Regions from separate parts of the Specibacter sp. NPDC078692 genome, predicted to be linked through region 1. Evidence: riboswitches for the same ligand, from Rfam matches in the RefSeq annotation. Region 1 holds a riboswitch; each other region holds the start of a gene.
What was found. Region 1 has a riboswitch for cyclic di-AMP ahead of AB0O97_RS09935 (M23 family metallopeptidase). Riboswitches for the same ligand answer to the same signal wherever they lie in the genome.
Positions count from the first base shown of each region.

Region 2: it holds a riboswitch for cyclic di-AMP, as region 1 does, so the genes downstream of both, AB0O97_RS08235 (transglycosylase) here and AB0O97_RS09935 (M23 family metallopeptidase) in region 1, are expected to answer to the same signal.
Region 3: it holds a riboswitch for cyclic di-AMP, as region 1 does, so the genes downstream of both, AB0O97_RS17690 (M23 family metallopeptidase) here and AB0O97_RS09935 (M23 family metallopeptidase) in region 1, are expected to answer to the same signal.
Region 4: it holds a riboswitch for cyclic di-AMP, as region 1 does, so the genes downstream of both, AB0O97_RS06235 (peptidoglycan DD-metalloendopeptidase family protein) here and AB0O97_RS09935 (M23 family metallopeptidase) in region 1, are expected to answer to the same signal.

Region 1 is NZ_JBFBLV010000011.1:68,473-72,025, forward strand. Features, by position in the region: gene AB0O97_RS09920 (DUF3027 domain-containing protein) at 1-17, shown strand, start outside; gene serC (phosphoserine transaminase) at 161-1,288, opposite strand; gene AB0O97_RS09930 (metal-dependent transcriptional regulator) at 1,567-2,262, shown strand; cyclic di-AMP (ydaO/yuaA leader) riboswitch at 2,367-2,631, shown strand; gene AB0O97_RS09935 (M23 family metallopeptidase) at 2,636-3,445, shown strand.
Region 2 is NZ_JBFBLV010000008.1:120,787-124,339, forward strand. Features, by position in the region: gene AB0O97_RS08230 (SUMF1/EgtB/PvdO family nonheme iron enzyme) at 1-489, opposite strand, end outside; gene AB0O97_RS08235 (transglycosylase) at 554-1,315, opposite strand; cyclic di-AMP (ydaO/yuaA leader) riboswitch at 1,320-1,515, opposite strand; gene AB0O97_RS08240 (MarR family transcriptional regulator) at 1,732-2,187, shown strand; gene AB0O97_RS08245 (MFS transporter) at 2,187-3,461, shown strand.
Region 3 is NZ_JBFBLV010000035.1:168-3,720, forward strand. Features, by position in the region: gene AB0O97_RS17690 (M23 family metallopeptidase) at 203-928, opposite strand; cyclic di-AMP (ydaO/yuaA leader) riboswitch at 1,030-1,229, opposite strand; gene AB0O97_RS17695 (hypothetical protein) at 1,571-1,795, opposite strand; gene AB0O97_RS17700 (heavy metal-responsive transcriptional regulator) at 2,160-2,549, opposite strand; gene merA (mercury(II) reductase) at 2,657-3,553, shown strand, end outside.
Region 4 is NZ_JBFBLV010000006.1:25,253-28,805, reverse strand. Features, by position in the region: gene AB0O97_RS06240 (DUF4158 domain-containing protein) at 1-53, opposite strand, end outside; gene AB0O97_RS06235 (peptidoglycan DD-metalloendopeptidase family protein) at 462-1,277, opposite strand; cyclic di-AMP (ydaO/yuaA leader) riboswitch at 1,283-1,484, opposite strand; gene AB0O97_RS06230 (hypothetical protein) at 1,907-2,368, shown strand; gene AB0O97_RS06225 (copper resistance CopC family protein) at 2,463-3,071, opposite strand; gene AB0O97_RS06220 (hypothetical protein) at 3,223-3,553, opposite strand, start outside.

The sequences.
Region 1 (3,553 bases):
AAGTCGGGAACAACTAAAACACATCTGGGCTCGGTCCTCACATAAGGGGACAAACTCGGGCAGCCACAAGGTGCTAGAAGGTGCCAGCCACAAGGTTCTAGGCAAAAGATAAGGCCGCTTCCCTGAACGGGTAGCGGCCTTATCTTGTGGTGCTTAGGAATCAGATGTTCTCAATGACGTAGTCGATGCACTTGATCAGTGCGGTGACGTCTTCGGGATCGATCGCCACGAAGGTGGCGATGCGAAGCTGATTGCGGCCCAGCTTGCGGTAAGGCTCGGTGTCCACGATGCCGTTGGCACGCAGCACCTTGGCAACCGCGGCGGCGTCGACCGATTCGTCGAAGTCGATGGTGACGATGACGTTGGAGCGGTCTTCGCGGTTCACGACGTACGGGGCAGCGACAGCCGATTCTTCGGCCCAGGTGTACAAGCGGCCAGCGGAATCAGCCGTGCGTGCCGAGGCGAAGTCAAGGCCACCGTTGTCGTTGAGCCACTGGACCTGGTTGTTCAAGGTAACCAGCGTGGAGAGCGCAGGCGTGTTGTACGTCTGGTTCAACAGGGAGTTGTCAATGGCTGTCTTGAGGTTCAGGAAGTCCGGAACCCAGCGGTCGGAGGCGGCAATGCGTGCTGCACGCTCAAGGGCTGCGGGTGAGAACAAGCCGAGCCACAGGCCGCCGTCGGAGGCGAAGTTCTTCTGGGGTGCGAAGTAGTAGACATCGCTCTCGCTCACATCAACGGCCAGGCCGCCGGCTGCGGAGGTCGCATCGATCAGAACCAGTGCGCCATCGTCGGCGCCTGCAACGCGCTGCACCGGGGCAGCAACGCCGGTGGAGGTTTCGTTCTGGGGCCACGCGTAGACATCGACGCCTGCTTCAGCAATGGACACCGGGCGGGTGCCGGGCTCAGCCTTGATGATGGAGGAAGCAGCCAGGAACGGGGCCTTATCGGTGGCGGCTGCAAACTTTGAGCCGAACTCGCCGAAGGAAAGGTGCTGGGCCTTGTTCTCTACGAGACCAAAGGTTGCTACATCCCAGAACGCGGTGGAGCCGCCAACGCCGAGGATCACTTCATAATCATCGGGTGCGTTGAAAAACTGCTTCAAACCGCTGCGGACATCGCCCACGAGGTTCTTGACCGGTGCCTGACGGTGGGAGGTGCCGAGTAGGGCTGCTCCGGCCTCGGAGAGCGCCGCGACCTGCTCGGGGCGAATCTTGGAGGGACCAGCGCCGAAGCGGCCGTCGACCGGGCGCAGGTTGGCAGGGATGGTGAGGGGCGTGGATTCGCTCACGAGTTGCTCCAAAATTAAGCGATGGAAGTTGTGTTTTGAGCCAAGGGCTGTTGCCAATTCTGCCGTAGAAGTGCGCGCAGAAGAAAATACACGACAAATGCAAGACATCAGTCCCGCAATATGGGGTTTTAATACAACTGCGCCAGTTCAGCTCTTCTTTCAATCTTCATGTGGACCCCTTCTAGTCCTGTCGGGTTTCCCCGCAAGGGCGCAAGCAGGCTAACGTAGAGACGATGCTTACTGCCATAAAACTCGCCCAATAACAGGAGGTCATTGCCGTGGCTGATCTGATCGACACAACTGAGATGTACTTGCGTACCATCCTGGAGTTGGAAGAAGAGAACATTGTCGCCTTGAGGGCGCGTATTGCCGAGCGCCTGCACCACTCGGGTCCTACCGTTTCCCAGACCATTGGACGCATGGAACGCGATGGCCTGGTCATCGTCTCCGGTGATCGGCACTTGGAGCTGACAGCCGAGGGTCGCGACAAGGCAACGAGGGTCATGCGCAAGCACCGCCTTGCGGAGCGTTTGCTCTCAGATGTGATTGGGCTGGACTGGGCCTTTGTGCACGAAGAAGCCTGCCGCTGGGAACATGTCATGAGTGAGCGGGTTGAACAGCGTCTGTTTGACCTGCTGGGACGTCCCAATGAATCTCCGTACGGAAACCCCATCCCGGGTCTGGAAGAGCTGGGAGGTGAGGTAGCTCCCGTTTTTGCTGCGGGCTTGGTCACATTGGTGGAGGCCATGAGTGGCTACACAGTCGGCCAAGAAGTGATCATTCACAGGCTGTCCGAACGGATACAGGTGGACCCTGAACTCCTGCTCCAATTGGATGAGGGTGGATTACGCCCTGGGGCCCGGATTTCCTTGGGACAAGTGGGGGAGTACATCTCCGTGCGGGTGCCAGGAATTGAGGGCGCATTGGAGCTTCCGCCAGAGGTCGCATCGCACGTTTTCGTGTCCTTGGGCTAACGGCGTTTTTTGACACTGCACTATTGATGAATAAGATAACGGAATTATTACGTTTACCGCTTGTACCGTATAGTAAACATATGACGCTGTAACCAAAGCGTTACCGTACTGCGACACCGAACCTTGCCTTCGCAGCACGGACAGTAATCATTTAGGCAAGGGCGGGGGAACCACTTTTGACGGACCATGGGTCCGTCTTGGGGTGAAGCCCACACTCGAAATGCAACACTCGCAACACCTATGACGCAGCTCCAACGCTGACTGCGCCTTGGCTATGCCTGTGTCAAAAGAGCGTGGGCCGGATCAAAAGTTACACTCTCTGATCCGAATCCGACAGCTAACTTCGCAGGTGCTTTATCGAGAGAGGTTTTTAGTGTCAGAGGTCAAAGTGCGGGGACGCCGTCGTGCGTCTTCGTTGGCAACTCATGAGCTGTTGTCAGTACCCGGTAGTCGCCGGGAAGCAATTGCCGCAGAGCGTGCAAGTGCCCCAACAAGTAGTGCAGTAGCCCAGTTGCTGCGTGCCGGAGTCGCCAGCGGCGCCGGCCAAAAAATGGGCGTAGCCATGGCGGCCACGGGTCTAGTCCTGGCTGTCACGCTTCCTTCCACGCAGGTTTCCGAAGACCTTCACCTCGATACTGCAGCAGCTGTTTCCGCGGAAACACTGGTCACAGCAGGCGCGCAGATCCCCATCACCTTCGCCACTCCGGAAATCGGCAGTGCCTTGAACCCTGATGGTCAGCTCAAAGAAACCCTCAAGGTCAACGCCTCCAACGTGACGCCCCAGGCTTCCAAAGGGACCCTCTCGGCACCCCTGCTGACCTTGGTTGAGAGTTCACCCTTTGGTAACCGCATCAGCCCCATCACCGGCCAGATCGATGAGCGTCACACCGGCCAGGACTACGCCGTCGCAAGCGGCACAGAAGTACTTTCCGCCGCTGGTGGAACCGTTACCTTCTCGGGCTGGCATGACTTCGGTGGTGGCAATCGCGTGGTTATCGACCACGGCAACGGCCTCTCAACCTCGTACAACCACATGAGCGCCAATCTGGTGCAGGTTGGCCAGAAGGTTGAACGCGGAGATGTTGTGGGCCTCAGTGGCTCCACAGGCGCCTCTACCGGCCCCCATCTGCATTTCGAGGTCATCATCGACGACGAAGTTGTCGATCCTAAGGGTTGGCTGTAAGTCCTCCACAGGGCCTCCATAGTTACGACTTAGTCACACGACCGTGACCTGAACGTGACATTGAGAAAAAACTGTTGTACCGTCGTAATCGCGCCAACTTCGAATCAA
Region 2 (3,553 bases), on a different contig from region 1:
ACCGTACAGCGGGCCTGTCGAACCGGCGCGCGCAGCCCACTCCCATTCCGCTTCCGTGGGCAGCCGGAAGCCGTCTGAGTCGACATCCCAGAAAACGTCGCGGCCGGCGATGGCGTACGCGGGCGTCAGGCCAGCCAATTCCGAGGCAGCATTGCACCAGCCGACGGCGTCAAACCAGGTGAGGGGTTGCGCGGGGCGCCGGTCGAGCGCAAGTGGGGTTCCGGCGTCGTCAGCGGCAGACGCCATGGGGACCGCAGGGTTAGCAGTGGCAGTAGAGGAAGGGAATGAGGAAGTGAAGTTCGACGTCGGCCCGCTCACCAGATCCCACATGCCGCGGGTCAGTTGGGTCTTGCCGAGGGTGAAGGGGAGTAGTGCCTCGTCCCGGGTGATGCCTGAGCGGGCGTCGCGCAAGTGGACGGTGCCGCCGGGAATCGGCAGTAGTCCTAGCGCGGTAATCAGCTCGTGGCGAGCAGCGGTTTCATCAGCCATAGACTCGCCTTTCATGCGGTGCTAAGCGGTGCTAGGCTCGCGCTGAGCTGCGTTCGCGCTGTAGTTAGTACCAGCCCACGGATTCGGAGTGGCCCCAGGCCCCGCAAGGTGATCCGTAACGGCCTTCGATGTAGCCCAGGCCCCAACGGATTTGGGTTTCATAGTTGGTGGCCCAGTCGGATCCGACGCTTTCCATCTTGCTGGCTGGCAGCGACTGGACAATCCCGTAAGCGCCACTGGAGGCGTTCTCGGCCGTGGTGCGCCAGTTAGATTCGCGCTCCCAGAGCAGGTTTAGGCAGTTCATCTGGTCCGCACCCCAGCCGTGGGAACCCAGCTGGCTGGCCGCGAAAGCCTTCGCTGCGGCGGGGTCATCCACGGCGGCGGGGCGTGCAAGCGGGGCAGCTTCAGGGCTCGCCACGGGAGTGACCGCAGCGGCTTCGGGCTTGACCGGAGCCGCGGAAGGTGTGGTTGTGGGCGAAGCCTTGGAGCTGACGGTGATCCCGGAGAAGCTAATGGCTGCGTCCGACGGGGCAGAGATAGCAGTGGGTACGCCCTGATCAATGGCTGCGACCAGGCTGCGCGTGTCCGCGCCATCGGCCACAGGGTTCATGGTGTTTGAGGCCACCGATCCGGCAGCCATCAAGGCGCCCACGACGGCTACAGCGGCCATGCACTTGGCGGTGGTAGAGACAGCAGAAACGCTGCGCGGGGTGGCCGCACGGGTTCCCGTGCGGGCCGTTCCTTTGTGGACAGTAGCTAGGTCGCGAAGTGAGGGCCGGCTTGCTGGTTCTGCGCGACGACGGCCGCGCTGAGGTGCTGCAGACATGTGTGGTGCCTCTCTACGCCTGCGAGGTGAGCTGTCGGGAACGGACTAGAGAATCCGGCCGCGCAGCTTCCAGAGGCAGTATTCACTGCCTATTTTCGTTGCGCTGGCTTAACCCCAAGGGCTTCCATTATGGGAAGGCCCGTAAAGATTGGGTCCCCCGTCTCTGCCATGGATCTGGTGGGAATGGGCGGCGGCAGAGCTCGGCGAACCGTCCATTGATGCCAGAACCGGTAATGATTCAGAAGGCACTTTAGCCAGCGTAACCGAACCGAAACCATATGTCACATTATGGTAACGACCTTTGTAGTAGGCGACTTTTTGGCGGGTGAGCAAGTTGACATTTACTTAGCAATGCTAACGATCTATGATTGGAAGCAGAAGATACGAAACTTTTGTAACTAGGTAGATGAGCAACCATGACTGAACATTCCCCGCAACCCGTCCAAGATACTGACGCCCAAGATCCAGGGCACTTGGCCGCGGAACTGCGGGTGGCCGTGATGCGTACCTCGAGGCGGCTCCGGGCTGAAGCGGCGACAGGGGAATTGAGTCCCGGACGCTACTCGGTGCTGGCGGGGCTAGGGGAAGGGCCTCGGACCGTGGGGCAGTTGGCTGCACGGGAACAGGTGCAGGCGCCGTCCATGACTCGGATTGTCAATGACTTAGCGGCAGTTGATTTTGTCAGCCGGAGTGAAAATCCCTTGGACAAGCGCCAAGTATTGATCAGCATCACCGCTGCCGGGAGTGCTGCACTGCGCCAAGCGCGCTCCTTGCGAACCGCGTGGCTGGCGCAGCGAGTTGCCGCGCTGACCCCACAGGAGCGGAGCACTCTCCATGAGGCGGCCTTGATCCTGCAGGAGATGAGCGCCTAATGAGTTCAATGTTCCGAGCGCTCAAGGTGCGCAACTATCGGCTCTGGGTGACCGGTGCGCTGGTCTCCAACATCGGTACGTGGATGCAGCGAGTGGCGCAAGACTGGCTGGTCTTGACGGTTCTGACCAACAATTCAGGAACAGCCGCGGGAATCACCACTGGCCTACAATTTCTGCCCATTATTTTCCTAGGGCCCTACGCGGGGCTCTTGGGAGACCGCGTCAACAAGCGAAAGCTGTTGCTAGTTACCCAATCGGCCATGGGGATCTGTGCGCTTTTGTTGGGAATCTTGGTGGTCACGGGCTCTGTACATCTGTGGCATGTGTATGCATTGGCGCTCCTACTGGGTGTGGCCAGCGCCTTTGATGCTCCGTCAAGACAGGCGTTTGTCTCGGAAGTCGTCGGCAAGGAAGACGTCCCCAACGCCGTCGCACTTAATAGCGCGTCCTTCAATCTGGCCCGTCTTGCTGGCCCCGGTGTTGCCGGGCTGGTGATCGCGCTGGTTGGCACGGGACCGGCCTTCCTGATCAACGCCGCCAGCTTTGCGGCCGTGATCGTCTCACTGTGGCGGATGCGAGCCGATCAGCTCGTCCCTGCGGTGCACGTGCCCCGGGCCAAGGGGCAGATTCGTGAAGGGCTAGTGTACATTCGGCAGCGGCCCGATCTGCTCATGATCATGGTGCTGGTGTTCGTGGTGGGCACCTTTGGCATGAACTTCCAGATCACTAACGCGCTTATGGCCACCACTGTGTTTGACCTGGGGGCGGGGGAGTATGGGCTGCTGGGGTCGGTCATGGCAATTGGCACGCTGGGAGCTGCGCTGTTGGCGGCCCGGCGCCAGAACACCCGGATGGTGTACATCATTGGCGGTGCCCTAGGGTTCGGGATCACCGTTGGCGTGGCCGCAGTCATGCCGAGCTACGTCCTCTACGCAGTGGCTCTGGTACCGGTGGGGCTGGCCTCACTCACGTTCATGAATGCCTGTAACACCACCATCCAGTTGTCCACCGATGCGGCCATGAGGGGACGAGTTCTTGCCGTGTACATGGTGGTCTTGCAGGGCGGGACGCCCATAGGTGCGCCGTTGGTGGGCTGGATTGCCACTGAATTTGGGGCGCGCTGGTCCTTGGGGCTCGCAGCGGTTGTTGCTCTTCTTGCCGGCTTAGCCGCTTTGTTCCTGATGAATCGGCGCAACAACGTCAGGCTGCGGGACCAGATCAGGGGCCTACGCCCCCATTGGCCCGTCCTGGGCCTGCACCGTTCGGCCAGTTAACCCGTTCGGCCAGTTAACCCGTTCGACTGTCGGGCCGGTCAGGTGCGGCCCGCTTTATGCCTGCGAGTGGCCCCTGCTAGCGCGTACTCCAT
Region 3 (3,553 bases), on a different contig from region 1:
GGGCGGCTTTGTCCAGCCGCCCGCTCCTGTGCCAGGCGTAGTCGACGGGCGCCGATTTCGCAGCGCCTGAACTTCCATGCCTCGAAGTTCCATCACCGGGCAATTGGGCGCCGCGACACCTGAGGAGAACCCCGAACCCATAATGGCCGCCGGGCAGCGTACGCTCAAAGCCACGCGCCCGGCCGCAATCCATGATGAAGTCCTAGATGAACGGTGTAGGGTCCACCGTCTGTCCATCAACTACGACCTCAAAGTGCAGGTGGCATCCCGTGGAATTGCCCGTCGTGCCGACTCCAGCTATCGGGGCGCCGCCATTGACCTCCTGCCCAACACTGACCCCAATGGAGTCCAAATGGTTGTAGGTGGTCTTGATCCCACCACCGTGGTCGATAACGATTCGATTTCCGCCACCATACGGGCTCCACCCAGCTTCCGTCACGGTACCTGAGCCTGACGCAAATACTGAGGTGCCGCACGCGCCAGCAAAGTCGATCCCTGTGTGCAGTTCCCCTCCCGCCCCAGTCAGCGGATTGACCCGATACCCAAATGGTGAGGTGACCGTCAGCTCAGCCAACGGAGGGCGAAGCCCTGAGGACGGCTGCGCGGGCGTTGGCACAGCTGCTGGCGCCTCTTCTGGCGCCAGTGTGGGAATTGGCGCCTCTTGGGCAGCCGCCGGGTGCAGGGCGCTCGGCGGCGTTGCTGCCTGGGCTGGCTTGCTGGACACCAGTGGCTTAGCGAAGGACACCACGACATCCTGATCCGCCGTTATTTTCGGTTGACCCGAGGACATAGACACGTTGGCGGTCACGGCAGGCGAAAGATGATTGGTCTCAGCGTGGGCGGCAGGAAGGGCAGTCAATGCAATGAAACCTGCTGCTGCGACAGCCATCGTCAATGATTTCTTGCCTGTGAAGGGCTCGATAGTCACGTCAGGGGCCGACGCCCAGTGACGTCCTTTGTTCGACGTGTTGATGAGTCTTGATTTGGTCGCGCGACGGCGGCCATGCTGGCGGTGGGCAGGCATAAATGAGGTCCTCTCAACGCCTACGAAGTTAGCTGTCGGATTCGGGCGAGGTAGGCCCGGCCAGTCCAACGCCCCGCCATATAGGCAGTGGTTTGTTGAGCAGGCTTCACCCCAAGGTGCAACAAGGCACCGGTAGTGGTTCCTCCGTCCCCGTCGCAAAAATGAACGATCGCGGACCGCCGACGGGGTTTGGCGAAGCGGCCCACGAAATACCCGTTAGGGGTATATATTTTTTCAATCCTAACGGACAAGAACCAAAAGTTATAATTTCGTTACACATGAAGTTCGGTGCCCAGGCCACGTCACCTTTCACCACTGGCTGACCGCCGGTCCGACCTCCACATACCCGGGATCAATTCACTTGGACCCGCGGAAACCCAATCCTCTCAATTCCTCGTCTCTGGCAGTCTTCCTCAGGTTGGCAGTTCGGCTCAGGAGATGATCCAGCTTCGGGCCGGCCGGGAATGCTAGTCGGCGGCAAATAGCGGCCAGATACAAGGGCAACTAGGCTCCCGCCCAGGACAGAAAGCCCCACAAATTCATATTTCACAGCCCTCCTGACCCCTCGGCCAGCCAGGCCAAATAACGCAGTTCGTTGAAAATATGCTGCCCCTTTAGGGCAACAGCTGAGATGTCATCAACCATGCCGATGCACCTGTAAAAGTCGTACGCGCGGCACTGGCTAGCCTCAAGGGTAAAATTTGCCCAGAGGCCGGCAAGCATACCGACTCGGTCGCCGCGAATCTCCAGCTCACGTAATTCAACGAACATACCTCGACCCAACGTCTATACGGATGGCGACGGCCTGCCCATTGCCGCCCGGATTTCTTCCATTGAGCCAGATCGCCGATTCCCACAGTAAGCCGAACCTCATCAGCGCGTCCTTGCGCGCCGCAATTCAGAATCTGTGAATGTCGGTTCGGTGCGGTGGTTCATTGATGGTTCGGTTTGGCGGTTCTTGTTGCAACCGGGGCCGCAGAGTCGCGACTTGTCAGCCCATCAGAGTCACGGCATGGTCGGACAGGTGTTCGGCCCCGCTGAGGTGCCAGGCCAACGGGCAACCTTGGAGCCAACCAGACCCTCGACCAGACGCACGGGGCCATGGGCACCCGCGACCACCGAGGTGGGATGTTGATCAGAGGTAGCGGCAGACCTGGTCAGCGGAGCAGGAATCCGGCTCCAGTTTGCTCGCCTTTACATGGAGCTGGGAAATAGTTTCCCTGAGGGCCAGAAGCTCGGCGATCTGAGCATCGAGTTCGCCGAGGCGCGCCCCCAGCAGGCCCTGGACGTGTGAGCACGGCGTCTGGCCGCCCTCACGGATCTTCAGAATCTGCCCGATCTGGGCGAGGGTGAGCCCGGCGGCCTGGCCACGGTGGATGAACCCGACCAGCCCCACGGCATCCTCGGCGTAGTCCCGATAGCCGGAGGCCAGGCGTTCGGCCGGGGGAAGCAGCCCCGACTCTTCATAGAACCGCAGTGTCTTGGTCGTGGTCCCGGTCGCTTCCGCAAGTTGTCCGATCCTCATATTCGACGATTCCCTTTCAATGGCGACCACACTTGACATTCCACTGTACTGGAAGGTTCATGATGGTGCCTAGGATCTTTTGAACCACAGGGAAGAAGGCGTCTGGAATGACAAACGAAGAATTCGACTTGGCGATTATTGGTTCCGGCGGCGGCGCTTTTGCGGCCGCAATCCGGGCCACCGGATTGGGCAAGCGCGTCGTGATGGTGGAACGCGGCACCGTAGGCGGGACATGCGTGAACACCGGGTGCGTGCCTTCGAAGGCGCTACTGGCCGCCGCGGAGGCACGCCACCTGGCGTTGGATTCGGCCCGTTTCCCCGGGGTGGCGGCCTCGGCGGGTCCGGTGGACATGCCGGCCCTGATCCAGGGCAAGGCCGCCCTGGTGGAGTCTATGCGGACGGAGAAGTACGTCGACCTGGCTGCGGATTACGGCTGGGCCATGATCGAGGGGGACGCGTCGTTCACCGGGACCCAGGACGCACCGCTGCTCCGGGTCGCCTCCCCAGATGGTGCCGTGCGAATGATCGAGGCCGGGCACTACCTCGTGGCCGCCGGGGCCGCGCCCTGGGTTCCCCCCGTTCCCGGGCTGGCCGAGGCCGGGTACCTGACCTCGACGACGGCGATGGAACTGGCGGAAGTGCCCGAATCATTGCTAGTCCTAGGCGGGGGCTATGTTGCCCTGGAAATGGCGCAGCTTTTCTCCCGGTTGGGCTCCCGGGTGACCATGCTGGTCCGTTCCCGGCTGGCCTCGCAGGAGGAACCGGAGGCAGCCACGGCGCTGGCCGGGGTGTTTGCCGACGAAGGCATCCGAGTGGTCCGGCGGGCCACCGTTGACAGCGTGGCGAGCGATGAGGCAATCGGAGGAATTCTGGTCTCCGCATCCGTGGCTGGCGGAAAGGAAGTATTCCGGGCTGACCGGCTGCTCGTGGCCACGGGGCGCCATCCCGTGACCGAGGGATTGAACCTTGACTCTGTCGGAGTGGAGTCCGGGGTGTATGGGGAG
Region 4 (3,553 bases), on a different contig from region 1:
GCGAACCTTCCATAGGCCTGCGCCTGTTCATCAGTCAAAAATTCCACGGGCATAAGACTGACAATAGCCGCCCCACCAGCAATTGAACCGTCTCGGAAATTATGCCGCCAGTTTTCTGGCGGCATAATTTCCGGGACGGTTCATCATGCTTTCGTTCCGATAGGCAGCTCTTTTGAGACTGGTTCTGAGCGAGATCGGCCCATGGGCTAGGCAATCGGAGGGATGCCTTTGCCACTCTTGACTGGGCGCACGCCAAGGGGGTACCCACTTAGCGGCAAATAAATGCCTGCAAGTGGATACCCCCTCACCGCAAGCTGGTCGGGATCACAGAGATGAGTCCTGCACCACCAAATCGAAAGTAGGTCCTATACACAGCAAGTAATTTGCACCTGGGCAACCTTTTTTGCCCCACTCCGGACTGGGACGACAGCTCGGAGTGTGGGAATGCTGGCGAGGGAGGTCTAGACAAAGGGGTCAGGGTCGACAGTCTGGCCGTTGACCATGACTTCAAAGTGGAGGTGGCAGCCGGTGGAGTTACCAGTTGTGCCTGCTCCCGCCACTAGGGCTCCCTGGGTGACTTGCTGCCCGACGCTGAGTCCGATGTTGGCCAGGTGGTTGTATGTGGTTTGGATGCCATTGCCGTGGTCAATGACAATGCGGTTTCCTCCGCCATACGGGCTCCATCCAGCTTCTGTAACTGTTCCGGTGCCAGCCGCGAACACTTCGGTATTGCAGGTCGCTGCTAGGTCCAAGCCTGTATGCAGTTCTCCACTGGCGCCCGAGAGTGGGTTAGACCGGAACCCGAAGGGAGAGTTGACGGTCATGCTTGCTAGTGGCGGGCGCAAAGTGGTTGAAGGAGTTTCCGGCGCCGTTGTTGCTGGGGCCGGCGATGCAGGTTGCACCTCGCTCGACTGGGCTTGGGCGGGGATCGACTGGGCTTGGGCGGGAGCCTTCGAAGGTGCCGGCTTGCTGCTGATGGCCGGCGCGGCGAAGCTGAGTGCCACGTCTTTATTGGCAGTCACCTGTGGCTGGTTCTTTTCGATCGCTAAAGGCGCGGTTGAATCCAAGGTGTCAGGGTTGTGGGCGACGCCAGCGTGAGCGGCCGTTAAGGTGGCGACCATGATGAATCCGGAAGCGGCGATGGCGCCCATCTTTCGCCCGAGACGGCCTCGCTTCGGAACGGTAGCTGGAGGTAGGGACCAATGGCGCCCGGTATGGCGGGGAGCTGGCACGGACATTTGAGCACGGCGACGGCCGTGCTGGCGGTGGGAAGGCATGGTGGTAATCCTCTCGGCGCCGGCGAAGTTAGCTGTCGGATTCGGGCGAGAGTTCTGCCCGGCACATCTGATAACTGGTCGCAATTGCGATGGCCAGTTCAATGTGCTTCACCCCAAGGTGCGCTAGCGCACCACTGATGGGTCCTCCACCCCCGCCTAGGAGTTGATTGGACGTGGGCCGCCGGCGGGGTTTGGCGAAACGGTACACGAGCATACCTATGCAGATATGCCATAGCTAGTGAGCCACAGCCGTCACGGGAGCTACAGAACCACGGTGTGAATGACAGTCAGCTTGCCCCTGACGCTCGGGCGCTGCACAATCACTTCCGCATCATGGCTGAAAGCAACGGATCAAGAGATCAGACGGCGGTAGTATGAACGTATGTTCATATGTCTTTTATTTTCGCCTAGTAAGCTGGGCGGATCCTGTGAGGGTTGGGTGAGCATGGACTGATGTACTGACGCCAGCGTAGATCGCAGGACTTAGCTGGCCAATTCCTTCGCTCCGGCACAGACGCTCGTCTACTCGGATCTGAACACATCCTCGGTCTGCGGACGCTCCGCCCCTCCACTTCCCCACCAGACCTCATAGGGCACTCGCCAGCGGCACCACCCACTCGTAAGGATTTATGAAAATTTCAGACCCAGACCCGAACATGATGCCAGCCCCGTCCATGCATCGTGAGGAAGTCGCCGCGGGCACCAAGATGCCTCTGGGTGCCCGACGGCTCATGTTCATCGGTGGATTCTGCATTCCTGTAGGCCTAATAGCCACTGCATACATATTCGGCGCGCAGCTGCTACTTGTGGCTGGCATTGTTGCGGTGGCGGTGGCACTGTCATACCAGGACGGACAACGCTGGTTCGCCGGGTGGTCGTGGCTAGTAGCTCTCGCTGGAGCAGCGTGGTTGGTAGCAACTGGGGCCTACTGGCTGGCCATCATATCCGCCGTCGAAGCGTCGGGCCCGCCCACGTTGTTACCGACCATTCTTTTCGCCGTCGGAGTGGGTGCATTCGTTGTAATGGCCCTTGGAACCCTTTGCGGCTGTATTTCTCGTTATCTCAGAAACCGGCGGACAATGGCCGCGTGATGCATTGATGGTCGATCCCTGAGGCTTTGATCGAGGATCGACCATCCACCGTTGGCAACTGAAGGACTTGCTCCCAAGCGCCAACGGGTTTAGCCTAGGGAGCTTCGCTTTTGCGCAAGCTTCGACGGACGATGATCATGGTTCCAACAATGGCAGCCAAAATAGCTGCCGGTATTCCGATTGCCAAAACCAAGCCTCCTGCGTTTGATGATTCAGGTTGATCGGAGGTCACGTCAGAGGCAGCGTTCACCGCTGGGCTGGCTTCGGGCACCACTGTTGTTGGCGCTGCAGTGACCGTCGCGCCCTGGCTAAGGTCCTGAACAGTGAAAGCGTAGTTCCCCTCAATGGGGTGGCCGTCTGAGGAGACTGCACGCCACAACACCTTGTATTGCCCGGAGCTGCCGTTGGTGATCTTAGTGGAGAGTGTTGGACCTTGGATGGTGACCTGGCCGTCGCTGACAGTTTTCCCCTCCCCATCGGTGACGGTGATGAGACTGAGTTTCAGGCTTTCGGAATCTGCCGGAGGATTGGACAGTGTCAACGAGACTGAGCTGGGCGCTACGGCAACTGTGGCATCAACGCCCGGAACGGTGGATTCGAGCGCGTCATGGGCTAGTGCTGGTGCGGCTGCGAATGCCGGAATAAGTGCCGCCGCTGCCAAGGCCATGCGGAGTCGGTAGCGTCGAATTTGAAATTTTTTCATGGTGTATCTCTGCAATTCTGTTCTGTGTTCCACTGGATTATTCTTCAGTGCTTCTAAGTCGTTGGTGCGCTAGGTGCGTCGAAGTACACTCCGAAGGGCAATAGACCGTTCGGGAAACTAGGTCGCATCAACTGCGGGCGTGTAGGTGGGGCTATGCGGGCAGATGCGCTTCCGTTCGCGGAGGCCCCCGTGTTGACGGTTTTCCAAGGTACCTCCATCGCCGTGCGAGCGTACCGTATTTTGCAGTCAGGGTGCTCGATGTTGGAGCAACCCCAAAAGCTTCTGGTACCACAGCAAGGGGACGAAGCCAGCGCGCAAGAGCCCAAAGTGCGGCTTCTCCCCACGCCAGAACTATTGCAGCCAGTACTGTTGCTGCGGCGTGCAGGACCAGCATAAGTGGCGAATCAGCGGCAGCCAGGTGCTCAGTGGGGATCGTCTCGACTGCGGGCCTCGCCACGGGGCCCAGCACCACTCCGTGATGT